3 regions of the Planococcus sp. VCh962 genome follow, and region 3 is predicted to be linked to each of the others. Evidence: riboswitches for the same ligand, from Rfam matches in the RefSeq annotation. Region 3 holds a riboswitch; each other region holds the start of a gene.
What was found. A riboswitch is a leader RNA that binds a small molecule or an ion and turns the genes downstream of it on or off. The one in region 3 is predicted to bind S-adenosylmethionine.
Positions count from the first base shown of each region.

Region 1 (10,062 bases), on a different contig from region 3:
TCTGTATTAATGATTGGTTTTACCTTTCGATCAGCCGGAAGCGGCATTGTCGCCGCAGCGCCAGCTGACGTTCCTGCGCATACTGCATGAATTGGTGCAACAGGAAGAATGCCAATTTATCATCGCCACGCATTCCCCGATTCTTCTGGGCTATCCAGACGCCCAGATTTTAAGTTTTGACGGCGAAGCCATTGAAGAAATCAGTTATGAGGAAACAGGCCATTATAAAATTACGAAATACTTTCTGGATCACCGGGAAAAGTTTTTAAAAGAGCTGCTGAAGGATTAATTTATGCAGAAGAAACTAAGCTCAGAAAATGAAATGAAGATTTGCTCATATGCAAAAGCAAACAGCCAATCTGCCATCACAACTTTTAGTTGAAGTGATGACAGATTGGCTGTTTTATTGCGGTTAGTTTTTGGATTTTTTCAGATTTTCTTCTACTCTGTACCTGACAATTTGCCGGATCAGATCTAATGGCAAAGGGTCATGCAACGGAAATTGGACGGACCCCTTGGCGCTTTTATACTTGGATAATTCATTTTCAAAAGCGGTGATGCCGGTGGGTGTAGGATAAAAGCCGATATGATTTTTGAAAGCTGCAAAGTGGACAAGGTTTCCGTGCAGATAAAATGTCGGCATTTGATAACTGATTTTCTCTTCTGCTTGAGGAGCCTCTTCTTTGATCAGTTTCCGTAAATTTTCAAGCGTTTCCTGGATATCCATAGGGCATTGGGCGATGTATTCATCAACTGTTTTCACGGCGTCTTTTTCAGATTTCATAACTTCTCCTTTCTGTGAACTTTGATGGTGCAACCATTTCTAATTTCATTATAAACAAAAAAGGGCGTACTCCTATCGGAATACGTCCTTCTGCGGCCTTTATTTCAATACTGTTTCCAAGGTCTGTAAGTTCTTTTCCATCAATGTGAAATACGTTTCACCGTTGTCGATATTTTCTTGCGTCAAGACGCCCAAATTATGCATTTGAACAGCTTCTGCACCCACTTCTTTTTGAATGACTTTGGTTAGATTCGAAGAAACATTCTGTTCAAAAACAATATACTGGATATCTTTTTCTTTTGCCATATCAACAATTTCAGTCAGTTCTTTTTGAGACGGCTCATCCTGGCTGTTTAGTCCGGCTACTGCCACTTGGTTAAAGCCATATGGTTCAGCAATATAGCCAAATGCTGAATGAGAAACAAAGAAAGTATCCTTATCGACACGTTTGGAAAGGTCGGCGAACGACTGGTCCAATGCTTCAAGCTCAGTTATTAATTGAGCGTAATTGCTTTCGTAAGTTTCTGCACCTTCCGGATCCGCTTCAGTCAATGAATCTTTGATGGACTCCGCTAATTTTTGGCTAAGAACAGGAGACATCCACACATGCGGATCTGTAGAGCCATGGTTATGGCCTTCGTGGCCTTCTTCATGGCTTTCTTCTGCGTGGCCCTCTTCACTATATTCTTCCTCAGAATGGCTGGCAGCGGCCAGTTCTTCATCGCTAATAGAATCAGCAGTAGCGATAAATTCAACATTCTCATTGCTGAGCGTTTTTTTCGCACTGTCAATGAATCCTTCCAAACCTAAGCCGATATAGAACATCAAATCCGCTTCTGCGAGCGCGATCATGTCTTGCTGTGTAGGTTCAAAGCTGTGTTCGTTTGCCCCAGCTGGATAAACCGATTCGACAGAAACACGTTCACCGCCAATGCGTTCAGTAAAATATGTAAGCGGATAGACAGTCGTTTTGACTTGCAGTTTTGAATCATCTTCAGCTTCAGTTTGCGTTTCACCTGCAGGATTGCCGCAGGCAGCCAATATAAGAATAAGGACAAGTAATGGAATCAGTTTTTTCATTTTATACCTCCAAATTGTAACGATTACGTTTTGAGAACAAAATGAATGTTACACGATTTCTTTTGAAAACACAAGAAAAACCACCAATTATTTTTTTGGTGGCCATTTTTCCGGAACAAAGTCGACTCCGCCTTTATTGAATGGATGGCATTTCAGGATACGTCTAGCTGTTAAATATCCTCCTTTTATAGCACCATGCTTTTCAACTGCTTCGATTCCATAATGGGAACAAGTCGGGTAAAAACGGCAGCTTGGAGGGGATAAGGGAGAGATGAACCGCTGATAAAAGCGTATGATCTTAAGCATTATGGTCTTCATATGGGGTCAGCTTCTTTCTGAAGAATTGTCATTATGTTTATTGTAAGCAGAAGAGAGGTATAAATAAAGTATGTTAGCTTATTAAAAACAATGGAGAGTGATTTGAATGTCAACGGAATTAAACAAGGAATTAAACGTGCAAGTCGCAACATGGTCAGTAGTTTACACGAAATTACATAACTTTCACTGGTATGTGAAAGGCCATCAATTCTTCACTTTACATGTGAAATTTGAGGAATTGTATAATGAGGCAACTCAATATATGGATGAAATTGCGGAGCGGTTGTTAGCTCTTGGCGGCAAGCCGGTGGCTACCATGAAAGAGCAGTTGGAACTGTCGGTGGTAGATGAAGCCACAAGCAAAGAAGATTCAGATGCAATGGTGAAGACGGTTGTGTCTGACTACGATAAAATCATGAAATCGTTGAAAAAAGGCATGGACCTGGCAGCAGAAGACAATGATGATATGACAGAAGACATGTTGAATGCTATTCACCAAAACTTAGAAAAACATTCTTGGATGTTATCAGCATTTTTGGGTGAAAAGAAGTAAAATAGAGATACAGAAGCGTACACTGTTAATCAGTGTACGCTTTTCTGATGTCCAAGAGGTGAATGTATGGAATACATAGACTTGAACGGCAATCTGTGCAAGCTGTCTTTTGAGCTTGGAATCTTTCCGCTTGAAAGCAGACATGTATTGGTGATCTGCAAATATGGCGGCAAGTGGGTGCTGACAAAGCATAAAACACGCGGCCTTGAATTCCCAGGCGGCAAAGCAGAGCCTGGCGAAAGTTTAGCACAGGCGGCGGTTAGGGAAGTATACGAAGAGACCGGTGCTGTAATCGGCAATTTGGAATGGTTTGCCGAGTATATGATTTTTTCAGAAAAACCGTTTTGCAAAACCGTTTTTATTGCAGAGGTAGAACGGTTGGAAACCATCACTTTGATGGAAACCGAAGGAGTTGTTTTAATGGAACAACTTGATCTTAATGATAGGTTCAGTTTTTTGATGAAAGACGCAGGAATGAAGGAAATTATAAAGAAGGTGAAGCAACTTGGAAAATGGGACGATTGAATCGAAAAAAATCTATCCATCGCCAAATCCGAATGTCCGGCTGACAGAAATCGTATATTGGTCAGATGGCCTAAAGGTGAAAGGTCTGCTGGCTGAACCGAAAAAGCCCGGCAATCGGGGCGGCATTCTTTATCTAAGGGGCGGCATCCAGTCAATTGGAATGGTGCGTCCTGCCCGAATCGCTCAATTTGCAGCTCAAGGGTTTGTCGTATTTGCTCCATATTATAGAGGCAACCGTGGAGGGCAAGGCCGGGATGAATTTGGCGGAGCAGACAGATGGGATGCAGTATACGCAGTGGATGTATTAAAGAAATTCTGCAACGAAAGGGTACATATTCTGGCTTTTTCACGTGGTGGCATCATGGCTTTATGGACCGCTGTGTTAAGAGAAGACATCACATCAGTTGTAACTTGGGCAGGCGTGACCGATACGGTCTTAACCTATAAGGAACGGCCTGATATGCGGCGTATGATGAAAAGGTTATACGGAGGCACACCCAATACGGCTTTGACCGCTTATGAAGAGCGTAATCCTTTGCTGCGGCTGGATGAAGCGAAAGCCCCTGTTTTAATTATTCATGGCCTTAAAGACGAGAATGTATCCCCGGGACAAGCATATCTACTGGAAGAAGCATTAAAGATGAACAGCCATCCGCATGAAACTTGGTATTTTCCGGAATACACCCATTTCTTCCCGCCAGCTGCCAACCGCAAAACTGTAAAAGCACTGACAGAATGGATGAGAAGGCAGGAAAAGTGATGGCCGAAAGCAGTTCGGCCATCACCTTTGCGACGAAGCTAGCGAAGCGATGCAGAGAAAGAGACAGATGCAAGGGCTTCAACCAAGATCGATTTAATATGTGAATTAAGGGAGTTTATAAATTTTTATTGAAAAAAGCTATCCACAAAGGATAGCTTTTTTAACATGCTTATTAGATTTTTGCCGGGCCGCCTTGAACGCTGATGTCAGCTGAAACGGTGCCGAATTTTTTGAAGTTGTCCTGGAATTTCTGTGAAAGTTCTTTTGCTTTTTGGTCGTAAGCTTCTTTGTCTGCCCATGCATTGCGCGGGTTCAAGATGTCAGAAGGAACGCCGGTTATTTGTTTTGGAATTTGCAGACCAAAGATTTCTTCTTGATCAGTCTCAATGTCATGAAGTTCACCTTTGATTGCAGCGCGCACCATTGTGCGTGTGTATGATAACTTCATACGGCTGCCGACTCCGTATTCGCCGCCAGTCCAGCCCGTATTCACAAGGAATACATCAACACCGTGCTCGTCGATTTTTTGTCCAAGCATTTCAGCGTATACTGTCGCATGCAATGGAAGGAAAGGTGATCCGAAGCAAGTTGAGAATGTTGCTTCCGGCGAAGTAACGCCGCGTTCTGTTCCAGCTAATTTAGAAGTGTAGCCGCTTAAGAAATGATACATGGCTTGTTCTTTCGTCAATTTGCTGATTGGAGGCAATACGCCGAATGCATCAGCCGTCAGGAAAACGATCGTTTTCGGATGTCCTGCTACCGAAGGATCCACAATATTGTCAATTGCCTGGATCGGGTAGGCTGCACGCGTGTTTTCAGTCAATGATCCATCGTGATAATCCGGAATGCGTGTTTCTTCGTCAACGACAACGTTTTCAAGAACAGCACCGAAACGGATAGCATCATAGATTTGCGGTTCGTGTTCACGGGTAAGGTTGATTGTTTTCGCATAGCAGCCGCCTTCAATATTGAAGACACCGTTATCCGACCAGCCGTGCTCGTCGTCACCGATCAGTTTGCGGTCTTCATCTGCTGATAAAGTTGTTTTTCCTGTCCCGGATAATCCGAAGAATAATGCTACGTCGCCTTCGTGGCCAACGTTAGCTGAACAGTGCATAGGAAGGATCCCTTTTTCAGGCAAGATGTAGTTCATGATGGAGAAGATGGATTTTTTCATTTCGCCGGCATACTCAGTGCCGCCGATCAAAATGATTTTTTTCTCCATTGAAACGATAATGAACGTTTCAGAATCCGTGCCGTCTACTGCCGGATCAGCTTGGAATGTTGGAGCATAGACAACTGTAAATTCCGCTTCATGCGCCGCAAGCTCTTCTGTGGTCGGACGGATGAATAATTGGTGGGCGAACAGATTGTGCCAAGCGTACTCATTGATCGTTTGGATAGCCAAACGAGACTCTGGGTCTGCTCCTGCAAAGCCTTTGAAAACGTATAAAGCATCCTGTTGTTTCAAATGCTCAATTACTTTGTTATATAAGTTTTCAAAAACATCAGAAGAAATTGGACGATTGACAGGGCCCCAATCAATTTTGTCTTTTGAAATGTCTTCTTCTACTATATACTTGTCTTTAGGCGAGCGGCCTGTGTATTTGCCGGTTTCGGCTTTGACAGCACCTTCTCGAGTCAATACGGCTTCCCCACGTGATGTTGCTGCTTCCACTAATTGTGGAACTGAAAGCTGGACGTGCACATTTTGGCCATTTAAAAGATCCTTTAAGTTGTTTGCGAAGTTCACTGGATTCATTTATATGTACCTTCCTTTTCGGTTATTCCCATGGTGATGGGGAGGATGTATATTCGAACATTAGTATAACACATTAAGACCATTAGTCTATACTAATAACTGATTGTAATGAAAAAAATACATTTAGTGATCTTGAGCAATGTATTGTGACCGATTAATGATTTTATATGGGCAGATTGGTGGAAAAACGTTGACATAACATTATACTTTCCGTATGATGAAAAATTGAACGGATACTCTTATTCCGAGCTGGTGGAGGGGACAGGCCCTATGAAACCCGGCAACCTGCTGCAGATTGCAGAGAAGGTGCCAAACCTGAAGCAAGGAACTCAACCTTGGACGATAAGAGTGAAAGGTGCTTATGATGATTTCTCCTTTCCACATGCAAATGATGGATGGGATTTTTTTATGAAATTGCCCTTAATCCTCGTGTACAAAGGCCACAACGGCTTGAAGTTCAATCCTCAGGGAACGGACTTGACATGGGAAACGAGTACCGTATCAATTTCGAGAGCAATCTCGCAGGATATAAGGAGGAAACACATTTTGAAAAACCGTCGATTATTCACATCAGAATCAGTAACAGAAGGACATCCGGATAAAATCTGTGACCAGATTTCAGATGCCATCCTGGATGCCATTTTAGCAGAAGATCCCAATGCACGAGTTGCATGCGAAACCACTGTAACGACAGGGTTAGTGCTTGTTGCAGGGGAGATTACAACTTCCACTTACGTTGATATCCCGAAAGTAGTACGTGAAACAGTACGGGAAATCGGCTATACACGAGCTAAATATGGCTTTGACTCAGAAACAAGCGCAGTTCTGACATCTATCGATGAGCAATCACCGGACATCGCTGCTGGAGTAAACGTAGCGCTTGAAGCACGTGAAGGCCAAATGACTGATAAAGAATTAGACGATATCGGAGCAGGAGACCAAGGTCTGATGTTCGGATTCGCGTGCAACGAAACTGAAGAGTTGATGCCTCTTCCGATTTCTTTAGCCCATAAATTAGCACGCCGATTGGCTCAAGTGCGCAAAGAAGAAATTCTTCCTTACTTGCGTCCGGATGGCAAAACACAAGTTACCATCGAATACGATGAAAACAATAAACCACTTCGCGTAGACACCATCGTTATTTCCACCCAGCATCATCCGGAAGTAACACTGGAACAAATTCAGCGCAACATCAAAGAATATGTCATCAATGAAGTTGTTCCTCAAAACTTGATCGATGATGAAACAAAATACTTCATCAACCCGACTGGCCGTTTTGTAATCGGTGGGCCGCAAGGTGACGCAGGCCTTACAGGACGAAAAATCATTGTTGATACTTACGGCGGTTACGCACGCCACGGCGGTGGTGCATTCTCCGGTAAGGACGCAACAAAAGTTGACCGTTCAGCAGCTTATGCAGCTCGCTATGTAGCGAAAAACATCGTTGCAGCAGGACTTGCCGACCGTTGTGAAGTGCAGTTGGCATATGCAATCGGTGTAGCTCACCCGGTATCCATCGCATTTGATACATTCGGAACAGGCAAAGTCGATGAAGAGACTTTAGACGATCTAGTCCGTGCAAACTTCGATTTGCGCCCGGCTGGAATCATCAAAATGCTCGATCTTCGCCGTCCAATCTACAAGCAGACTGCGGCGTACGGACATTTCGGCCGTACGGATATCGACCTTCCATGGGAACGTACAGACAAAGTGGATGTTCTTAGAGAACAATCAGGCATCTTCAAAGGCCAAGCATAAATACAAAAAAAGACGATCAGGCATTTATGCCGATCGTCTTTTTGTATTGTTATTTCTCTTGTTCCAAATAATTTTTTTGCAGGGATTTATAATAAGCGCCTTTTTCAGCATATTCCCGGACAATGCGTTCCATGTCCTGCTTATCATCTTCCCGGAGTTCACGGACAACTTTTGCGGGCCGCCCGAGCGCAAGCATGCCAGGCGGAATGACTTTTCCGGGCGGAACGAGGCTGCCGGCTCCAATAAATGCGCCTTCACCGACTTCAGCACCGTCTAATATGATAGACCCCATGCCGATCAAAGCGCCTTTTCGGATAATGCAGCTATGAAGTGTCACTTGATGGCCGATGGTGACGTTGTCTTCAAGAATTAACGTTTTCCCTGGACTTTGGTGCAGCATGCACAAATCCTGGATATTGGTCTTATTGCCGATAATTGTGGGAGCTACGTCGCCGCGTATGACGGTATTGAACCAAATGGATGATTCCGCTCCGATGGTCACGTCTCCGGTGACAGTTGCATGGTCAGCGATGAACACCGACGGATGAATAGATGGATGCTTGCCGTTGAATGGGTAAATCATGGAAAACCTCCGTTAAAAAAGATAAGATATCTATAATCGTATCAAATTCGTTGCAAAGGTCAAATTTGATATCTCTCCAGTCGAAAAGAAAGGGGTGCAGTAGATGTGGAAATGGGAAGCTGAAGGACAAGCAAAAGCTGTTATTGTACTCGTACACAACGCTTACGAGCACCATCTTCGCTATGCTTGGCAAATTGGGCAATGGCGCTCTGAAAGTTTCCATGTCATTATGGGTGATTTGCCCGGCCATGGCAAAGGCGCACCGGCAAATCAGCCGCATCAAGAATCTTATTCAGCATATGAGGAATCGGTCCGGACCTCCATACTGGCTGCTTTAGAAGAACAGCTGCCCGTGTTTATCGTTGCCCATGGCCTTGGAGCAACTCTTGTTATGAATTTCTTAAGCAAGAACCCTTATCCAATAGCCGGTGTCGTCTTTAGTTCTCCTTGGCTGCGTTTAATAAAAACTCCTTCGAAATTTTCGACTGCATTGACAGGACTGCATAAACTGACCTCCAACATGACAATCGAGCACAACATCCACATCCATGACTTAACGCGCAATAAAGAAGTAATTGAACAGGAAAAAGACGACTTGCTGTACAACCCCAGTGTGACGGTAGGATGGTACCATGAATTGCAGACTTATTTGAAACAAACAGTTCAAAGTATTGGACAATTTCCGGATATCCCGATTTTTATCCACACAGGCGAAGTTGACGCGATAGCAGACCAAGCCTATACAAAGAACTGGCTGAAGCAGCAGGAATTGAAAGAATTCAGCTTTAAAGAGTGGCCACGGTGTTATCATGATCTTTTTCAGGAACCGGAGAGGGAAGATATATTCATATCCTCTCATTTATTCATCAAGAATGTTTTGCGTTCCCTTGGTTATGTAGTGACTTAAATAGGAGGCAATAAATTTATGGCACCATTGAAATACAGTATCTTGGACCAATCGCCGATATCAGAAGGCAGCTCACCGCAAGAAGCTTTGAAACAGACAGCGGTACTGGCACAGAAAGCGGAAGAATGGGGGTATACCCGGTTTTGGGTTTCAGAGCACCACGATGCCACAACGCTTGCCGGCTCTTCCCCTGAAGTGTTGGTTGCACACCTTGGTGCTTTGACCACTACCATCCGCCTTGGGTCAGGCGGTGTCATGCTGCCGCATTATTCAGCGTTCAAAGTAGCGGAAAACTTCAAGCTGCTCGAAGCGCTTTATCCGCAACGGATTGATGTGGGAGTGGGGCGGGCACCAGGCGGCATGCCACGAGCAAGTTATGCCCTGAATGAAGGGCGCAAACGGGACGTCAGCCGCTTTCCGGACCAAGTAGAGGAATTACGGATGTACTTGACGGATTCTATTCCGAAAGATCATTCCTATTACGGTATGAAAGCGACGCCTGTGACAACTTCAGCTCCCCCGATCTGGATACTTGGGACTGGCCAAAGTTCAGCCGAACTGGCAGCAGAAAAAGGCCTTTCTTATATGTTTGCCCAGTTCATCAACGGAGAAGGGGGGCAGAGGTTTTCACGGGCCTATCGCAAACACTTTGTATCAAAAGATGGCAGTAGACCTTACCAAGGTGTAGCTATATTTGTTGTCTGCCAGGAAACAGAAGAACAGGCAGAACGCGTAGCTTCTTCGATGGATCTGGCTCTTGCGATGGGTGCCCAGGGCATGCCGTCAAAAGGCACGCCGCCGCCGGAGAGGGCTATGAATTATCCCTATTCTAAATTTGAACGGCTGCTGGTTGAAGAAAATCGCAAGCGGATGATTGTCGGGACGCCTGAACAAGTGGTGGACAGGCTGGAAGAACTGGCTGCAGGTTATGCCGCGGATGAAGTGATGCTCGTGACCATTGCTTATGATTTTTATGACAAATTGAAATCTTATCAATTGATTGCAGAAGAAATGCAAAAGCGTGAAAAGAGC
Region 1 is NZ_JBYLHS010000001.1:1,459,995-1,470,056, reverse strand. It holds partial or broken gene AC3AQ9_RS07405 (AAA family ATPase) at 29-289, shown strand; gene AC3AQ9_RS07400 (iron chaperone) at 413-784, opposite strand; gene AC3AQ9_RS07395 (metal ABC transporter solute-binding protein, Zn/Mn family) at 884-1,864, opposite strand; gene yidD (membrane protein insertion efficiency factor YidD) at 1,952-2,182, opposite strand; gene AC3AQ9_RS07385 (Dps family protein) at 2,289-2,735, shown strand; gene ytkD (RNA deprotection pyrophosphohydrolase) at 2,802-3,260, shown strand; gene AC3AQ9_RS07375 (alpha/beta hydrolase family protein) at 3,241-4,020, shown strand; gene pckA (phosphoenolpyruvate carboxykinase (ATP)) at 4,193-5,782, opposite strand; SAM riboswitch class I at 6,019-6,131, shown strand; gene metK (methionine adenosyltransferase) at 6,329-7,540, shown strand; gene AC3AQ9_RS07360 (gamma carbonic anhydrase) at 7,590-8,123, opposite strand; gene AC3AQ9_RS07355 (alpha/beta fold hydrolase) at 8,227-9,030, shown strand; gene AC3AQ9_RS07350 (LLM class flavin-dependent oxidoreductase) at 9,049-10,062, shown strand, end outside.
Region 1: another riboswitch for S-adenosylmethionine. It lies ahead of metK (methionine adenosyltransferase); the one in region 3 lies ahead of AC3AQ9_RS16225 (methionine ABC transporter ATP-binding protein).

Region 2 (10,062 bases), on a different contig from region 3:
GGGAAACCGCCTTTTCCAATCGGATCGGTTGAGAAGCTCATCAAGGCAAAATTCTGGAGCATCAGCCCGAAGCTATTGGTGAAATTTGACAGGATGAACAAAGTCGGTCCAGTAATGAGTACAAATAAGGCAAGGCCAAGTGCCAAATAGACATTCCAGTCACTGAGCTTACGGATTCCCTTGTACAAGCCCATATAAGCACTGGCTCCATAAATGACTGTCCAAATGACAATGATGATGATGCTCAGTTTCAAAGATTGCTGGACACCGAAAATTTCCCCAATGACTGCTGAAACCATAGGTACTCCAAGTCCAAGGGAAGTACCCAGTCCTCCAACAAGGCTCCAAATGACCATGATATCGATAATTTTCCCAATCGGCCCGTCTGCATGTTTTCCTAAAATCCCTCTGCAGGCTGTACTGATTTTCAAAGAACGGTTTTTCTTTACGAAAAACGAATAAGCGATGACCACTGTCGGCAATGCGTATAGCGACCACGCGGAAATGCCCCAATGGAACATGCCATAGGCTACTGCCCATTCTGCTGCCTGGTTGCTGTTAGGTTCTATCCCGAAAGGCGGTCCCATATAGTAATACATTGGTTCCATCATTGACCAGAACATGATGCTTGTGCCCATCCCGGCACAGAATAACATCGCGCCCCAACTGAAAGTCGAGAATTCCGGTGCTTCATCCCCCAGCCGGATTTTGCCGTATTTGCCGAAAACCAGCCAAATCAATAAGATGAATAAACCGAATGTCAGGAACTGGAATGCCCAGTCCAAATTATATGTAATGTCTGTCATCATTTTGCTCATTACCGGTTCTGCCGAATTCCGGAAAATGACCAATGTCAGTGTTGCAATGACGATAACCACTAAAGAAGACCAGAAAACTGTTGGATCAATTTTTACTTTCCCCATTATTCTTCCCCCTTTTTCTCCCATAAATTAACCATGATTATTTAGTAATCATGATTAATTTTATTGTTGTTTATGTTATCATGAGGATATAAGAATAATCAATATTTTTTAAAATATTTAATTTTTCAAGGACGTGGAGTTTTATGGATAAAAAAGAAATAAAAAAACGGCGGATGTGGACGTACTTTATTGACGCTACTGAAGAATTGATCAAATCGGAAGGCCTGCAGCAGGTCACCATCCGTAAAGTGGCGGATAAAGCCGGCTATAACAGTGCGACGATTTACAATTATTTCGGTGAATTATCGCATCTGCTATTTTTTGCGTCATTAAAATTTTTAAAGCCTTATATTGAAACAGTCACATTGGAGATGAAGAAAACGGACGAACCCATTGAGAAATACTTGATCGCCTGGGAAGTCTTCAGTGAATATTCATTCAAGTTCCCCGACATTTTTCAGTCGGTTTTCCTCATGGACCTCGGAGAACATCCCGAAAATCTGCTGGCGCATTATTACGAGCTATACCCGTCGGATCTGTTGGCCGTTCCGGAAGAACTGCAGCCCGCTTTAATGGAGCGCAGCATCGATAATCGGGGGCGCTTTGCCATCAATGCCATTGTCAGAGCAGGATTGCTTGATGAAACACAGGCAGAAGAACTGAACGAATTAACCAATCTGGTTTGGCAGGGCATGTTCAGCAACGTGCTGAACAACCGCAATCATTACTCTGCCGAAAAGGCCCATGAAGTTACAATGAAATACATCCGGGAAATCGTCAATGCCAAAATTACTGTGAAGCAGTAACTCATACCAGGCGAATTTCATTTAGAAATTGTTTTCTTCCCTCTTCAATTCTTCTATAATGAAAGAAGTCTCACTAAAGAAGGAAATGAAATATGGAACAAACGTTATGGTTTATTTATGCAGCATTTTTAGGCACGGCCACTATTGGCTTCATGATCCACAGCCGCCATGCGGACTTTCCGATCAAATTCGATTTGGCTGTATCCGTTGTTACATGGGTCGGGTTGTTCGGGTTTGTGACCAATAACCAGATTCTTGATCCGCTTGTGTGGAAAATCGTCTTTTTCGGCGCCCTGCTCTGGGATGTCCTTTTTGCATTTAAATTGAAAAGCCGGTTTGAAGCAGAAGAACCGGAAGCGGCAACCGGTACCGCCGGCACAGTGTTCATGGCAATCTCGACGGTCATCCTGCTCGGGCCTCTGTATTACGGCCTGTTCCAATATGCGTTTTAACAAAAACAAGGAACTCCTCATAATGGGAGTTCCTTGTTTTCAATTCATCCAGTTCATGCAGCTTATTTCATAATGCCTGCTGCACTGTTTTCCCTCGTTTTTTTGCCACTTCCGCAAGCAGGCTTCCGCCAATCATGAAGACGAAGCCGAGCGCGGAACTGAAGAACATAGCCTGAAAGACGTGTTCGACAATCCCTGAACTGGTCAACAACATGTAACAGCCCGCTCCACTAACGACCGAAGCGATGGCTCCGGCTTTATTGGCATGCTTCCAGAAATAGCCGAGAGAGATCGGCGCTGCGATTCCGCTGATGATGGCGGATGTACCGAAACTGGTCAGCAAGGCCAGTGATTCCGGCCGGCTGAACGACATATACAGCGATGCCAGCCCGATGAAGATCAAGGAAACTTTCGAGGCTTTAAGCACTTTACCATCGAGTTCCTGTTCAGACAGGTCTTTGTTTTTGTACAGCAGTGGTACCGCTAAAACTTTATAAAGGTCATTGCCGATGCTGTTGGTGATGCCGAGATACAGGCTGTCGGTTGTCGACAGGATGGCGGAAATCAATCCCATGACAAGCAAGGCAACGATGACAACCGGGAAGGCTTCCATGATATAGGCCGGGATGGCACTGTCCGCTGAAGCGAGACCCGGCAAGATAACGCGTGCCGCAAGGCCGGCAAAGACCGAAAAGACGGATAAGACGAAGAGGGAAAACCCGGCTGATAAAGTGAAGGTCCGCAAATCCTCTTCTTTTTCAACGGTCAACACTTTGTTCATCAAATGCGGCAGCAGTACGAATGAAAACAGCAGCCACTGGATGCTTAAAATAGCAAAGCCGCTATAGAAAGGGCCACCGTTTGAGAGCGGTGCCACCAACGCCGGATCGATTGCACGGAGTTCCGAGTAAAGTGTTCCGAAGACATTCATGCCCCCACCAATCGTCCACAGCAGCGAGAGGAACAGCAGGATCGAAACAACCGCCATCGCGGTGCCTTGTATACCGTCACTGACTATCTGGGCAAAAGCGCCACCGAGACTGACGTAGACAATGGTAATGCCGACGCCGATCGCAATGCCCCACATATACGGGATGCCGATGACCGTTTCAAACATCGTGGCAAGCCCAACATTCTGGCCAACAATATAATAGATATTGAACAATACCAAAAGTGCCACGAGCACTTGAAGCGTTTTGCTATTATAGCGATTGCCGAGCCATTGTGGAAGGGTCAGGCTGCCGCCATTTTTCTGGCCATAGCGCCAGAAGGTCTTCGTGAACAGCAGCAAACCGAGCCATGTGACGCCAAAGCAGCCAATGGTGTACCATAATGTCGACAACCCATATGTATAGGCCCAGCCCGGGACGCCGAGGAATAAATTCGCGCTCGCGTAGGAAGCGCCGAAACTCAGGCCGACCAAAGACGGCCTTATTTTACCTTTAGCAAGGGCAAAGCCTTTCATCGAACCGCTGTGGACAGCGCCTTTCTTGCCGAGCCACGTCGTCCATGCAAAATAGCCGACAAGCATTACGATAATAAATGGCAGTAGCCATGTTGTATTTTCACTCATTGCTTTCCTCTCCTTTCTGCTTCGTTTTTGGATAGATCTTATCCCATAGTGCCAGTCCGGCAATCCAGAAAACCGCGACTGCAATCCAGTAAGCTGTAATCATGTCCACTCCCCCTTAGTTTTCAACCGGCTGGTGCAATTGTTTGTAGCTTGCTCCGGGATGCGTTTCTTTCAATCCGGTCTGGCCTTTTCCATAAATTTTTTCGCGATATGTGCCTTCTGCATATTCTTTCTGGACAAGGCCGCGTTCCTGCAGGACAGGAATGACGAGTTCAACAAAGTCCTTAAAACTGCCAGGGGCTAGCGTATAGGCGAGGTTGAAGCCGTCAACGCCTGTTTCTTCCGCCCAATATTCGATTTCATCCGCAATCTGTTCTGGAGTCCCTACTGCGACGGGCCCTCTGCCGCCAATGCCGACAAATGTGGCAAGTTCACGGATGGTCCATTTGCGGTCCGGATCGGCACGTGTAAATACTTCCACCGCTGACTGCATGGCATTGCTTTGGATATACTCCAACGTGTCGTCAGGATCATAGCCTGAAAAATCGATGCCCGTCCAGCCGCCGAGCAGCGCAAGAGCTCCTTCGTAACTGACGTAGCTTTTCAGTTCCTCGTATTTGGCTTGCGCTTCCTCTTCCGTCTTGCCGACGATGGCCGTGAATGTTGTATAGACGATGACATCTTCGGGATTGCGCCCGTTTGCCTGGATCCGTTCCCGCAATGCGGCTACTCCCTTTTTCACTACTTGGGTTGTCGGTCCCGCTGTGAAGACGGATTCCGCATGCTTGGCTGCAAATTCACGGCCGCGCGGTGAAGCGCCTGCCTGAAACAACACCGGTGTACGCTGCGGCGAAGGTTCTGACAAGTGCGCGCCAGGCACTTTGAAATATTTCCCTTCATGCCGGATGTCATTGACCTTTGAAGGATCGGTGTAGACTTTCGTCTGTTTATCGCGGACGACAGCGCCCTCTTCCCAGCTTCCTTCCCATAGCTTATAGCAGACCTCCAGAAACTCAGCTGCGAAGTCGTAGCGCTGGTCATGGTTCATTTGATCTTCCAGACCGATATTGAGCGCAGCACTTTTCAGATAAGAGGTCACCACATTCCAGCCGATCCGCCCTTTCGTCAAATGATCCAGTGTCGACATGCGCCGCGCAAATGTATAAGGATGTTCATGACTGACCGAAGCTGTGACCCCGAAACTCAAATGTTTAGTTACTGAAGACATCAGCGGCACGACCAGCAGCGGATCATTGACCGGAGACTGTACGGCATTGCGGAGCGCGGCATCCCGGGATCCGTTATAAACGTCATAAGTACCCAGCACATCCGCCAAAAACACCGCATCGAATTTCCCTTTTTCCAAAAGCTTGGCAAGTTCAATCCAGTATTCACTGTCTGTGTACGTATGGGAACGATCGTCTTCATGTACCCATAAGCCAGGGGACTGGTGCCCACCCGCACATACCATTTCAAATGCGTTCAAGTAAATCCGTTTCTTCGTCATATTCTTCCTCCTCATTTTTAATCGTTAAATTTATGCGGCACCGACAGCAGAAAATATAAAAAGCCCTCTTTTTCTCAACAATCGAGAAAAGAGGGCTGCGTAAATGGACAGAATCCGCTCTCTTATCTCCCAAGAAAAAATCTTGCTGGAATTAGCACCTTTCCGACAAATGTCAGAGGTTGCTGAAGCGTCAATGGGCCAGTCCCTCGGCTTCTCTGGATAAGATTATTAAATTTAAATCCAATCATAATACTAGGAAATATTAAAGTCAACCAAACATTTCAAATTTTATAACTACTTATTCCGGTATTAATTTACAGGTTTTTCTTTGAACCTTTTCCCTGTCGTGTTTAAAGCGCTTTCTAAAATTCTTAATCTTTTTATTTTACCGTCAACTTTTCCACATTGTTTATTGCCATCCATTATTAAAAATTCTATGATGGAACTACTACAGGTTAAGGGGTTGAGGTTATTGCGTATGACAGACCGGTTTTCAATTAATGAGGTGTTGAAAAATCACAAATGCTAAGGAGACTGACATGACAACCATTACTTCAAACCTTTTTACCGGTGAAAAGCTGAAGCTTTCACTGCCGCGAGAAGAAGACACAGACATCATGCTGCAATGGGGAGAAGACGCGGAATATCTGCGGAACGTCGATACCGAGTTCGCCCTTCCCCGCAGCCGGGAGCAGCTTTCTGGTGAAGGCGCCCCGAACCCTAATGAAGCTTATTTCCGACTGAGAACAATTAATGGAGACCGTTTGATCGGCTTCATTGTTATCCACTCAATTGAATGGAATAACCGCGCCGGGATGATGGCCATCGGCATCGGGGATGCCGCGGACCGCAGCAAAGGCTACGGATCGGATGCGCTGAAACTGATTCTCCGCTATGCTTTCCATGAATTGAACCTGGACCGGGTCGGCCTCGAAGTGATCGAGTACAATAAAGGCGGCATCCGGGCATATGAAAAAGCGGGCTTTCAAATAGAAGGCCGCAAGCGCTCGATGGTTTACCGTGACGGCAAACGCTTTGACGTCATCGTGATGGGGATTTTGCGCCCCGAATGGGAAGCTATCCATTTCGGAAATTGAATAACGGCAGCCCGGCATCATTTGAGATGCCGGGCTGTTTTGGATTTAATGAATCTGTTTTTCAAATAAAACAAAGCGGTCATTGTACTTGGAAATCCGGTGCAGCAACATCAAATTGACGATCAGAAGCCCTGCTGAAATCAGCAGCGTCAGCTGGATCCCGAGCAGGAACAGCCCACTGACTTGTCCAATTAGCATTCCAATGACCGGCAGCACGATGACGCCGCCGAACAACTGAAACCTTTTAAGCGATAGTAAAACAGTCCATCCCGGTTTGGAATGGATCGCCTTTCTTAGACCAATAGCTATTCTTATAGCTGGTTGATGATTTCCGCCGGATTGATTACTGCCTGCCCACAATCCGGATTTTGCAGACGTCCACCTCGTTTCCGTTGGAGCCAAGCAGTTCTTTCAATACACCGGTTCTTCTATCCGCATCCGCTTCCAGTCAATTTCTTAATTCTCATTTATGAACTTCCTCCTTTACAGCAGACAAGTTTTCAATAATTGCATCTGTTACTGCCTGAGTGTCATGCGTCCCTCCGATATCACGTGTCATGATGCCTTGGCGCGTCGTTTCAGCAATAGCCCAGTTCAGCAGCTCCGCTTCTTCCTTAAGCCCAAGATGATCAAGCATCATCGCTACACTGCCAATGGAACCGATTGGATTCGCGATGCCTTTGCCTACGATATCTGGCGCGGAACCGTGGACCGATTCAAACATGCTTGGAGTATTCCGCTCCGGGTTGAGGTTTGCGCTTGGCGCGAGACCCAGGCTGCCTGCAAGCGCGCTGCCAAGGTCGGATAAGATGTCCGCAAACAAATTAGAGGCTACCACAACTTCGAGCTCTTCCGGCCGCAGGACAAAATGAGCTGCTACAGCATCGACCAAGCCCTGTTCCGCCTCGACATCCGGATATTCCTTGCTGACGCGGACGAATACTTCATCCCAGAGAACCATGCCGTACTGCTGGGCATTGCTTTTTGTCACACTCAACACCTTTTTGCGCTTGCGTGTACGCGCCAATTCAAAAGCGAAGCGGATGATCCGTTCACAACCGTGCTCGGTAAAGAGCGCGGACTGCACCGCCACTTCCTTGCCAAGGCCACGGCCGGAGAAGTTCCTGCCGCCGATCCCTGAATATTCACCTTCGGAATTTTCACGGACAAGCACCCAGTTTAATTTATCGACATCCGGATGATTGAGACGTCTTGGCACTCCTGGCAAAAATTCGATCGGCCGCACATTTGCCCACTGGTCCAAACCCTGGCAAATTGCCAATCGCAGTCCCCATAAGGAGATGGAATCCGGCACTCCAGGAAAGCCGACTGCTCCAAAATAGATGGCGTCGTACTCCTTCATCTTTTCGACACCGTCTTCACCCATCATTTTGCCGTGTTCCAGGTAATATTCGCATCCCCACAAAAATGAGTCTTTCTCAAAGGCAAAACGCCCTCCTGATTCTGCTGCCAAATGGTCCAAGACCTGAAGCCCAGCCGCGACGACTTCCTTGCCGATGCCGTCTCCAGGTATTACCGCCAGCTTGAACTTTTTCGTTTCACTCATCCAATGCCCTCCTTTTAAGAAGCTGTTAAACGATATCGTACTGAATAGCTCTTTTAGATTACTGAGTCAGATATATTATATCTTGCTGTATTAATTGATAGTTCCGATTCCAGCGCATAACCTATTCTGTATAATGTCGCTTCATTGAATTCTCGTCCAATCAGCTGAACCCCTATAGGCATCCCGTCAGCAGAAAAGCCGCAAGGCATCGATAAACTGGGAAAACCGTTAAGATTTGTCGGTGCCGTCAATTTAATGATTGACCAGCGAATATGCTGGCCGACGTACTTTTCAAGATCAGCATGGCGTTCACCAATTTTAGGAGGCAGGATAGGCAAGGTAGGTGTTAAAATTACATCTACCTTATCGAGTATTTGATTGAACTCTTCTTTAGCAAGTTGTCTGGCCTGTAACGCTTGGGCATATTCGTATCCTTTCGTCTCCAACGCAGTAAACAGTCGTTCTTTTACTTCGTCATCCCATATATCGGGATAATCGTTTAAATTCTGCTCGTGAACTGCAAATGCCTCGCTTCGCAAAATAGCTTTATGCGCATCAGAGAATTTTTCAATATTCGGTAAATCCACAGGACTAATAACAGCGCCCAGATTCCGCAACACTTCGATAGTTTTATCGATACTTACTCTTACTTCCTCGTTCATGTCCTCAAAAAAGAACTTAGAGGGCAACCCGATTTTCACCCCTTCGATTCCTTTATCAATATCTCTCAAAAAATTTTCCGGTTTATGCTGAACGGAAGATGGATCAGCCTGGTCGTATCCGGCAAGAGCATTTAAAAGAATTGCATTATCCATTACAGTCCGGGTCAGAGGTCCGATAGTATCCAGTGTCCAAGAAAGAGGATAGACGCCGTGCTTACTGATAAGTCCGTAAGTTGGTTTCATCCCGACAACACCGCAGAAGGAAGCGGGAACCCTAACCGATCCCCCTGTGTCAGTACCCAAGGAACCGTAGCACAAACAAGCCGCAACTGCAGCAGCAGATCCGCTGCTTGATCCTCCTGTCATTTTTTCAAGATCATAGGGATTCCGAACCGGCCCAAAAAATGAGCGATCACCTGTTGGACCGTACGCAAATTGATGGGTGTTCAATTTTCCAATTATGATGGCTCCGGCTTCTTTCAATTTATCTACTACAGTTGCATTATATGTCGGGACAAAATCTTTATATATTTCAGATGCCATTGTTGTCTTTATGCCTTTTGTATAGATTAAATCTTTTAAACCGATAGGAATTCCATGAAGCGGGCCTCTATATGTACCTGCTTCTATTTCCCTTTCTGCAACATTCGCTTGCTCTATTACATCTGCCTCATCAACGGTAATAAAGGAATTGATTAATGAATCGATTTTTTCAATCCGCTCTAAGAGCTGTTTAGCTAGTTCCACCGGAGATACTTTTTTTTCTTTAATTAACTGTGAAACTTTCTGAATATCATAAGTTATCAGCTCTTCTGTTGTTTTCATTTACTTTGCCACCTTCATTTCATTTTTTTAATATCACTGGATTAACCAAAGAGAAATTGCCGGAAATGCAATGACTATAACCAGCCCTATTACTAGAACAGCATAAAACGGTAATACGCCCTGCACAACATTCCCTATTTTTTCCCTGGTAATTCCACTTACTACAAATAGATTCAAACCTACTGGAGGCGTTATCATTCCTAATTCCATGTTTATGGTCATGATAATAGCAAAATGAATTAAGTTTAAATCGAATAATGCAAGAATTGGAAGCAAAATCGGCAATGTAATTAATATGATAGAAACAGCATCCAGGAACATTCCTAATACGAAAAACATCAAGTTAACAGCAATCAGAAAAATCCAGATATTTGCGGAACTTGACTCTATCCATTGTGTAGCCATTTGCGGAATTTGTTCGGTAGTCAAAAACATTCCGAAAATATTCGCAGCTGCAATGATGAGGAAAATCATTGCTGAGATATTGATTGATTCTTTTACTATTTTTCCGAATAAAGGAAGCTTCATTTCTTTATATACAAATACAGAAACGATTACAGCATAAAGAACTGCCATGAAGGATGCCTCTGTTGGTGTCATAATTCCTGTATAAATTCCCCCAAGAATTAAGAAAGGCAAGACCATCCCCC
Region 2 is NZ_JBYLHS010000003.1:264,424-274,485, reverse strand. It holds gene AC3AQ9_RS12605 (BCCT family transporter) at 1-923, opposite strand, end outside; gene AC3AQ9_RS12600 (TetR family transcriptional regulator) at 1,067-1,729, shown strand; gene AC3AQ9_RS12595 (hypothetical protein) at 1,822-2,181, shown strand; gene AC3AQ9_RS12590 (sodium:solute symporter family transporter) at 2,249-3,754, opposite strand; gene AC3AQ9_RS12585 (LLM class flavin-dependent oxidoreductase) at 3,870-5,261, opposite strand; SAM riboswitch class I at 5,381-5,487, opposite strand; gene AC3AQ9_RS12580 (GNAT family N-acetyltransferase) at 5,810-6,358, shown strand; gene AC3AQ9_RS12575 (hypothetical protein) at 6,404-6,760, opposite strand; gene AC3AQ9_RS12570 (tartrate dehydrogenase) at 6,822-7,925, opposite strand; gene AC3AQ9_RS12565 (amidase) at 7,979-9,412, opposite strand; gene AC3AQ9_RS12560 (TRAP transporter large permease) at 9,446-10,062, opposite strand, start outside.
Region 2: another riboswitch for S-adenosylmethionine. It lies ahead of AC3AQ9_RS12585 (LLM class flavin-dependent oxidoreductase); the one in region 3 lies ahead of AC3AQ9_RS16225 (methionine ABC transporter ATP-binding protein).

Region 3 (10,062 bases):
CGGTCGATTACCAGAATATCGCAAGCAATGTATTTGAAACGATTGCGATGGCAAAAGTATCCACTTCAGCAGAAGAAGCGCGTGAAAATAACTTCCTGAATTTCAACGACGGCATCAGCGTCAACAGCGATCATCTGATCTATGATGCAAAACAGGCAGCACTTGCTTTGTACGAAAGTGGCTACCAGGCACCGATTCGCGAAAAAGTGCCAGTTACCGGAGAACCAGGATATGCCACTCTTTTACTTGGAGCAGAAGGCATGTTCATATCCGGATTTATTACAGAGTACGATTTGAAAATCGCCAAAAAACTTGCTTTTGTTTTGTCCGGTGGGAAACTTCCATATGGCATGAAAGTGGATGAACAATATTTGCTGGATTTAGAACGCGAGGCATTTTTAAGTTTGGTTGCAAAACCGAAAACACAGCAGCGGATGCAGCATATGCTGGTCAAAGGCAAGCCGCTCCGCAACTAATCGATAGATATTGAAGGAGGAGAAACACATGCGCGAAGCAGTAATCGTCGCTGGGGCCAGAACCCCGGTCGGCAAAGCGAAAAAAGGCTCACTTGCTACTGTGCGCCCGGATGATTTCGGCGCATTGGTAGTCCGGGAAGCATTAAACCGGGCAGGCGGATATGATGGCCCAATAGATGATTTGATCATGGGATGTGCCATGCCGGAAGCTGAACAAGGCATGAACATCGCACGCAATATAGGAGCATTGGCAGGATTGCCGGATACGGTATCAGCAGTGACAGTCAACCGATTCTGTTCGTCAGGTCTGCAGTCGATCGCTTATGCGGCTGAACGGATCATGGTTGGCAGCGCAGAAGCCATCATTGCAGGCGGCGTTGAATCGATGAGCATGGTGCCAATGATGGGCAATGTCATCCGGCCAAATTCAAAGCTGGCAGAAACTGCTCCTCAGTACTATATGAGTATGGGCCACACTGCAGAACAGGTCGCCACTCAATACGGCGTTAGCCGGGAAGACCAGGATGCGTTTGCGGTCCGGTCACATGAAAAAGCAGCTGCAGCGATTGCGGCAGGGAAATTCGATGAAGAAATCGTGCCGGTCGAAGTCACCAAGCGTTTTGTCGATGACAACAATAAATACCAGGAAAAAACATTCATGTTTGAAATGGATGAAGGTGTCCGCCACGGCACGAGCATTCAAACCTTGAACAAGCTTCGTGCTGCATTCTCAGCCCGTGGAACAGTAACTGCCGGAAACTCTTCACAAACATCAGACGGCGCAGGAGCGGTCTTGGTAATGGACCGTGAAAAAGCCGAATCACTCGGATTAAAGCCGCTTGCCAAATTCCGTTCATTTGCAACTGGCGGCGTACCGCCGGAAGTAATGGGCATCGGACCGATTGTTGCCATTCCAAAAGCATTGAAACTGGCAGGCCTTACAGTTGAAGATATCGACGTGTGGGAATTAAATGAAGCCTTTGCTTCCCAATCATTGGGCGTTATCCGCCACCTCAACCTGGATATCGATAAAGTGAACTTAAACGGCGGGGCCATCGCTTTAGGCCATCCGCTTGGAGCAACAGGATCTATTCTGACGCTGAAGATGATGAGTGAATTAAAGCGCCAAGGAAAACAATTCGGCGTGGTGACCATGTGCATCGGCGGTGGCATGGGCGCAGCAGGCGTGTTTGAAATGCTGTAAATTATTGAGTAAGTCGAATTGAAGAAATGGCTTTTTGTATACCGCTTAGGCCGCTTAGGCCGCTTTGGGCATGGCTTTCGCAAGTAGCCAGGCAAAGAACGCCTGTCTTCTTGCTTCGCCTAGCCCGTGGACGCGCCTGCGCAAGCTCGTCGTAAAGACTTAGCCTCGCAGGCTTCGGCTAATGTCACGCCCGCGGCAAGCGAAGCTGTTTTGCGGAATATCGATTAAAAAATTTATGCATTTCAATATAACCTAACCATAAACCAGGAGGAATAAAAAATGGCAGAATCTAAGACGTTAATCAAAGGCGGCAGTTTCTTAATCGAAGACGCAGATTTATCCCGCGTATTCACACCGGAGGACTTTACCGAAGAACAAAAAATGATCGCTAAAACGACGGAGGATTTTGTGAATACGGAAGTATTGCCTGTGGTTGAAAAATTAGAAAACCACGAATTTGAGCATTCGGTGCGTTTATTGAAAACAGCTGGAGAAATCGGGCTACTCGGTGCTGATGTACCGGAGCAGTACGGTGGCCTTGGCCTTGATAAAATCGCTTCCGCTTTGATTGCGGAAAAGATGTCAAAGGCGGGAGGGTTCTCGATTACTCACGGAGCCCATGTGGGCATTGGATCATTGCCGATCGTTCTTTTTGGAAATGAAGAACAAAAACAAAAATACTTGCCGCGTCTAGCGACAGGCGAATTGATCGCTGCCTATGCCCTTACAGAGCCAAGCTCAGGGTCAGATGCTTTGGGAGCCAAAACTGTAGCTAAGTTAAATGAAGCAGGCACTCATTATGTCTTAAACGGCGAAAAACAATGGATTACAAACGCTGGCTTCGCTGATGTATTCATCGTTTATGCAAAAATAGACGGCGAGAAATTCTCGGCATTTATCGTGGAACGAGCATATGATGGAGTTTCTGTTGGACCGGAAGAAAAGAAAATGGGGATCAAGTCATCTTCTACTCGTACATTAGTCTTGCAGGATGCTCAAGTACCTGTCGAAAACTTATTGGGTGAAGCAGGGCGCGGCCATATTATTGCTTTTAATATCTTGAACATCGGCCGCTACAAATTGGGAGTAGGCACAATCGGAGGTTCAAAACGTGCACTGGAAATTACGATTCCTTACACGAATCAACGGCAACAGTTTAAAACGCCAATTTCCTCATTCAACTTAACCCGTGAAAAATTGGGTACAATGGCTTCTCAATTGTATGCTCTTGAAAGTTCGGTCTACCGCACAGTCGGCCTTTTTGAAGACCGCATGAGCGGCTTTACAGAAGAAGAGCATGCCAACGGGAAATTGGTGGCAGATTCGATTGCAGAATTTGCAGTGGAATGTTCGATGAATAAATTCTTTGGCACCGAAACACTGGATTATATTGTTGACGAAGGCGTTCAGCTGCATGGCGGATACGGATTCATGCAGGAGTACGAGATTGAGCGCGCTTACCGGGATTCCCGCATCAACCGGATTTTTGAAGGAACAAATGAAATCAACCGTTTGCTGGTTCCTGGCACCTTGCTGCGCAAAGCAATGAAAGGTGAACTTCCGTTATTGCAGCATGCCCAGCAATTGCAAGAGGAATTGCTCATGATGATGCCGGAAGAAATTGGAACAGAAGCGTTGGCACAGGAAAAATACTTGGTGAGAAACTCCAAGAAAATTGCTTTGCTTGCAGCTGGACTGGCGGCACAGACTTATGGTGCAAAGATTGAACAAGAACAGGAAGTGCTTGTAAACATCGCTGATATCGTCAGCAACGTCTTTGCGATGGAATCCGCAGTGCTCCGCACAGAAAAAGCGATTGCAGCATCCGGCGAAGAAAAAGCGCAGCAAAAATTGCTGTATACGCAGATTTACTGCCAGGAAGCCTTCGATAAGATTGAAAAAGATGCAAAAGAAACTTTGCTTGCAGCTGTGGAAGGCGACAATCAGCGCATGATGCTTTCGGCACTGCGGAAACTGACGCGTTCTACCCCATATAACGTGATAGCTAAAAAACGAGAAGCAGCTGTTAAATTAGTGGAAGCAGAGAAATATGTAGTTTGATGCCTTCTTCAAAAACGCAGTCTTCGGGCTGCGTTTTTTACATCGACCAAGGGTACTAATTTTGGTAAGCTTGGTTAAAAGGAGGTTTTTAAATGATTACATATTATGCATATCCGAAATGCACAACTTGCCGAAAAGCAAAAAAATGGCTCGATCAAAATGAGATCGAATATAATGAAGTTAATATTGCTGAAAAACCGCCATCCCCCATTGAACTTCGCGAAATTTATGAAAAAAGCGGACTTGAATTAAAGAAGTTTTTTAATACAAGCGGCATGAAGTACCGGGAACTGGGACTAAAAGATAAATTGAAGGAAATGCCTGAAGATCAGCAGCTAGCACTGCTGTCATCAGATGGAATGCTTGTCAAACGTCCGTTAGCTTGGGACGGGAAAAAAGTAACACTGGGCTTTAAAGAGGAAGAGTTTGAAAATACTTGGAAGTGATAACAGTGAAATCTTGTAATTCTATGGGTATTATGTCAAACTGAAATTGAGTACACTACATAATTTGGAGGGTTTTCGATGAGCACACCACAAGAACTTCGTTATTCTAAAGAGCATGAATGGGTTAAAGTTGAAGGCGGCACAGCCCGTATTGGTATTACGCATTTTGCACAAGCTGAACTTGGCGATATCGTTTTCGTAGAATTGCCGCAAGTTGGAGATGAACTGAAAAGAAATGAGCCTTTTGGCAGCGTTGAATCAGTTAAAACTGTTTCAGAACTTTATGCGCCTATTAGCGGACGCGTGATTGAAGTCAATGCTGAGCTTGAAGACAGTCCGGAATTCGTAAACGAATCTCCTTACGAAAATGCTTGGATGGTGGTAATCGAATCTCCAGAAGAAGCTGAAATCAGTGATTTGATGACAGCTGAACAATATCAGGAAATGATCAACGAGTAATATTTTAAAAGCGCCTATTACTTGGCGCTTTTTTTGCTAGCCGGGTGAGTTTATAAAATCTGAAGTTACCGGCTGAATCAGTGGAAAGCAGCCGTTCCCCCTTATCTTTCATCATATATCAGCGAGGTGTTGACTTATGGATAAAGTAATCGTTGTTGAAGGGCTCAGTGATAAAACCCGAATAGCGCCGCTTATTGCAGAACCCGTGACGATTCTTTGCACAAATGGTACAGTTAGTGCATCGAGGCTTGAAGAGATATTGCTGCCTTATGAAGGCTTAGATATCATCATATTGGTAGATGCGGACAAATCAGGTGAACAGTTGCGAAAACTGGTCAAACGCGAATTTCCTGAAGCCCGGCATTTTTATATCAACCGCAGTTACAAGGAAGTTGCAGCGACACCGATCCGGATTTTACTGGATGTGCTGATTTCAGCAAATATTCAAGTCAATAAGTTATTAACCGAGGGATGAAATAGATGAAAGAATGGACACATAAAGAATGGCTGAAAGAAAAAAATACAAAGTCAATTGCCGCTTATTATTTATATACACCGATGTGCGGAACATGCCAAGTTGCTTCTAAAATGATGGATGTCGTAAAAGAGCTCCTTCCAGGTATGCCGATGGGCAAAGCAAATTTGAATTATGTTCAAGAAATTGCCGAATTATACAAGGTAGAAAGTGTGCCGTGCCTGCTCATTACAGAAAATGGCCAGCTGAAGGAAAAGATATACGCCTTCCAGTCGGTCCCTTATATATACGAGAAATTAAGGTCTCTGTAAGTTGGACAAAAGAAAGGCTCTTTGATACACCGCTTCAGCCGCTGGGAATAAGGCAAAGATGATTAATTCAACATATGTATTGACGAAAAATGTCGAGCATGGTAAATTGAATCTCTGAACAATAATTTCATATCGTAACTCTTATTTAGAGTGGTGGAGGGAAGTGCCCTATGAAGCCCGGCAACCGTCATGAAAATGAAATGGTGCCAAATCACACGGAACGAAGGTTCTGGGAGATGAGAGAGCGGTTTTCGTGTTTTCACGGTCACCCTTCTGCTCAGTTCTGCGCAGAAGGGTTTTTATTTTGGATTAGGAGTTGTAAAAGGATGATTGAATTAAAAGAACTGTCGAAGGTTTTCGACACGGGAAAAGGCACTTTAACAGCTGTCGACCATGTCGACCTGTCGATTTCATCCGGTGAAATTTTTGGCATTATCGGCTATAGTGGGGCAGGCAAAAGTACATTGATCCGTTTGTTGAATGGATTGGAAAAGCCTAGTTCAGGAACTGTAACGATTAATGGCCAAGATATCTCGGCAAGCACAGGAAAAGAGCTGCGGAAGGCACGCCAGAAAGTCAGTATGATTTTCCAGCATTTCAACCTTTTGTGGTCACGCACCATAAAAGAAAACATTGAATTTCCGCTTGAAATTGCAGGGGTTCCAAAAAACAAGCGCGATGCACGCGTCCAGGAATTAGTAGAGCTGGTAGGCCTTACAGGAAGAGAACATGCCTATCCGTCCCAGCTGTCGGGTGGTCAGAAACAGCGTGTCGGCATTGCCCGGGCGCTGGCTAATGAACCTGAAGTGCTGCTTTGTGATGAAGCAACTTCAGCACTCGATCCACAGACGACGGATTCAATTTTAGAGCTATTGGTCGATATCAATAAGCGTTTAGGACTTACTATTGTCCTTATTACACATGAAATGCATGTTATCCGTAAAATTTGCCATCGTGTGGCGGTTATGGAAGGCGGACGCGTCGTCGAACTGGGGGATGTCTTGAATGTCTTCCAGGCACCGAAACAGCAAATTACAAAGCGTTTTGTCGCTCAAGTAACCGATACGGAAGATTCGAACGAAACGATCAAACATCTGCGGGAACTCTATCCAACTGGCGAACTAGTAAAATTGATTTTTGTCGGTGAACAAACCGAACAGCCTATTTTGACTAAGCTAATCCGGAAGTTCCCTGTTGATATCAATATTGTGCAAGGAAATATATCGCACACGCAGCGAGGAGCTTACGGAACATTGGTTTTACAAATGAAAGGTTCACAACAAGAGATATCGGAAGCGCTCGCTTTCTTAAATGCAGAGAATGTCCAGACGGAGGTGATGGCAAATGATTGAGTCATTATTCCCGAACGTCGACTGGGACAGCATGTGGGAAGCCACGCTCGAAACATTGTACATGACTGCTATGTCGACATTTTTCACATTTGTCATCGGATTGGTTTTGGGAATTGTCCTATTTTTGACGGCACCAAAGCAATTATGGGCTAACAGTGTTGTCAATTGGCTGACAGGGGCATTCGTCAACATTTTCCGTTCCATTCCATTCATCATTTTAATTATTTTGCTAATTCCTTTTACGAAATTTCTTATCGGCACAATCCGTGGGCCGAATGCAGCCTTGCCTGCTTTGATCATTGGAGCAGCTCCATTTTATGCGCGTATGGTATTGATTGCATTGAAGGAAATTGACAAAGGGGTCATCGAAGCTGCGCGTTCAATGGGAGCGACAACATGGACGATTATCCGCAAAGTGCTGTTGCCGGAATCCAAACCGGCGTTGATTTCGGGTATTACAGTTACAGCGATTGCATTGGTTGGATACACTGCCATGGCCGGAATTATTGGTGCCGGCGGCTTAGGAACACTCGCGTTCCTTGATGGCTTCCAGAGAAGCCGGGAAGATGTTACGCTGATGGCGACTATCTTGATTTTGATCATCGTCTTCGCAATCCAATTTATTGGTGACCGATTGACTACTAAATCAGATAAACGCTAGCAGCTCAACTATAAAAATATAGAAAAAGGGGATTAGTTAGATGAAAAAATTATTAACTGGGTCATTATTGACAGCGCTTGTACTTGCTGGCTGCGGAAGCGGCAACGGCGGAGCAAGTGAAGAAGAGTCAAGCACATTAAAAGTGGGTGCTTCAAACGTACCTCACGCGATTATTTTGGAACAGGCACAGCCGCTGCTTGAAGAACAAGGAATTGAATTGGAAATTGAAACATACCAAGATTACATTTTGCCAAACCAGGATTTAGAAGCAGGGGAAATCGATGCGAACTATTTCCAGCACGTTCCTTACTTGGAGTCACAAAAGAAAGAATTTGGCTACGATTTTGAAAATGCAGGCGGAATCCACATCGAACCGATCGGTGTTTATTCTCAGAAATATGCTTCATTGGAAGAGCTTCCTGAAGGCGCAACAATCCTAATGAGCAACTCGGTGGCCGACCATGGCCGTATTTTATCAATGTTGGAAGCTCAAGGCTTGATCAAACTGGCAGATGGCATAGACAAAACAGCTGCTGAAGTGAAGGATATTGTGGAAAACCCTAAAAATCTTGAGTTTGATGCGAACTATGAAGCAGCATTGATGGTTCAATTATATGAAGCTGGCGAAGGCGATGCGTTGTTGATCAACTCGAACTATGCAATCGATGCCGGTTTGAACCCGTTGGAAGATTCCATTGCACTTGAAAGTTCAGAATCTCCTTACGTCAATATCATCGCAGTTAATAAAGGCGATGAAGACAGCGAAAATATCAAAGCATTAGTCGAAACCCTGAAATCACAGGAAATCCAAGACTTCATCTTAGAAGAGTGGGGCGGGTCAGTAGTACCTGTCGACTAATTTCTTAAATGTAAAAAAGCATATTATGAAACTGCAGGCCGACTCGAACTGATCGAGAAGGGCTGCAGTTTTTTATTTTGGGCTTCTTTGCTAAGTTTAGTAGTGAATCTGTTGCAGAGGAGAAACCGCTTGATTATATCCAACACGGTCGGCGCAAGCAAAATAATTAATTATTATTTTGTCGAAATAATAAAAAAATTCCGCGTATTAATGAATCTATTCTAATTACTGGACCAATGTGATAGTTTTATATAATATTAAAAAAACAGTTGTTCATCTAGGGAGGACACATCATGAAGATTAAATTCGGTCTTTTACCGAGGATTATCGTAGCTATCGCTTTAGGAGTATTGGTTGGATCATTTGCGCCAGAGTGGATGGCTCGGATATTTGCCACATTTACATCGCTTTTTGGTAATTTTCTTAATTTCATCGTACCTTTAATCATCCTCGGGTTTATCGCTCCTGGTATTGCCCAGCTTGGTAAAGGATCAGGAAAATTGCTCGGCCTTGCTACATTCTTTGCCTATGCATCTACAATCGTAGCAGGGATTCTGGCGTTTTTCGCTGCAACTAGCATACTTCCGAACTTTATGAAAGCCGGTTCGATGAGTGGGATCGATGATCCGGAAAATGCTTTAGCCACATCATTTATCGTTTTAGAAATGCCGCCTGTATTCGGCGTAATGTCAGCACTTATTCTGGCATTTCTACTGGGAATCGGGATGGCTTCAACTGGAAGCAAAACAATGATTTCGTTTTTTGAAGAATTCCAGGCGATTATTGAAAAAACTATCAAATATGTCATCATTCCGTTATTGCCATTCCACATTTTCGGTATTTTCGCAAATATGGCGTATGGCGGCGCGGTCGCTAAAATTTTAACACTTTTTGCAGTGGTTTTCGTTATGATTATTATTCTCCATTGGGTCATGTTATTGATTCAATACACTACAGCGGGGACGTTAAATCAAAAAAATCCGCTTCGTTTATTGAAGACAATGCTGCCTGCATATTTTACTGCGCTTGGCACACAATCGTCAGCAGCAACTATCCCGGTGACCGTGCAGCAAGCACGTAAAACAGGTGCTAATGAAAAAGTAGTGGATTTTGCTGTACCGTTGTTCGCAACGATTCATCTCTCAGGAAGCACCATCACCATCGTTTCTTGTGCAATCGGGGTTATGCTTTTGACTGGTGATGTGCCGACAATTGCAAGCTTCTTGCCATTTATTTTCATGTTGGGCGTAACGATGATTGCTGCTCCAGGTGTACCGGGTGGAGCTGTAATGGCGGCAATCGGCCTGTTGGAAGCCATGCTTGGCTTCGATTCCACAATGGTTGCGTTGATGATCGCTCTTTATCTGGCTCAGGATAGCTTTGGCACTGCTACCAACGTAACAGGTGATGGGGCTTTATCCATGATTGTTGATCGTTTCGCAAACGGTAAAAAAGCGTTGCAATAATTTAAGGATTCAATGAATTTTGGCAATTCCACCTTCTGTATACGATTTCTAGAAGCTATGCTATTATAGCTAAGGATTTTATATTCAAGGGGGAAAATAGGATGAAGAAATTATTAACGCTCGGATTTTCAGCGGTTCTTTTCTTAGGGGCGTGCAGTGAAGAAGCTGCTACGGAAGAAACACCTAAAGAACAAACAGGAACCGAAGAAACAGCTAAAGAAACAGGCAATGCAAAACAGGAATTTATGCGTTTCTATATGTCTGTCTCTAAAACGATCAATGAAACAGATGC
Region 3 is NZ_JBYLHS010000007.1:51,349-61,410, reverse strand. It holds gene AC3AQ9_RS16260 (3-hydroxyacyl-CoA dehydrogenase NAD-binding domain-containing protein) at 1-476, shown strand, start outside; gene AC3AQ9_RS16255 (acetyl-CoA C-acetyltransferase) at 505-1,680, shown strand; gene AC3AQ9_RS16250 (acyl-CoA dehydrogenase FadE) at 1,960-3,741, shown strand; gene AC3AQ9_RS16245 (arsenate reductase family protein) at 3,834-4,187, shown strand; gene gcvH (glycine cleavage system protein GcvH) at 4,266-4,646, shown strand; gene AC3AQ9_RS16235 (hypothetical protein) at 4,783-5,121, shown strand; gene AC3AQ9_RS16230 (thioredoxin family protein) at 5,127-5,432, shown strand; SAM riboswitch class I at 5,571-5,675, shown strand; gene AC3AQ9_RS16225 (methionine ABC transporter ATP-binding protein) at 5,759-6,784, shown strand; gene AC3AQ9_RS16220 (methionine ABC transporter permease) at 6,777-7,445, shown strand; gene AC3AQ9_RS16215 (MetQ/NlpA family ABC transporter substrate-binding protein) at 7,486-8,304, shown strand; gene AC3AQ9_RS16210 (dicarboxylate/amino acid:cation symporter) at 8,598-9,770, shown strand; gene AC3AQ9_RS16205 (hypothetical protein) at 9,872-10,062, shown strand, end outside.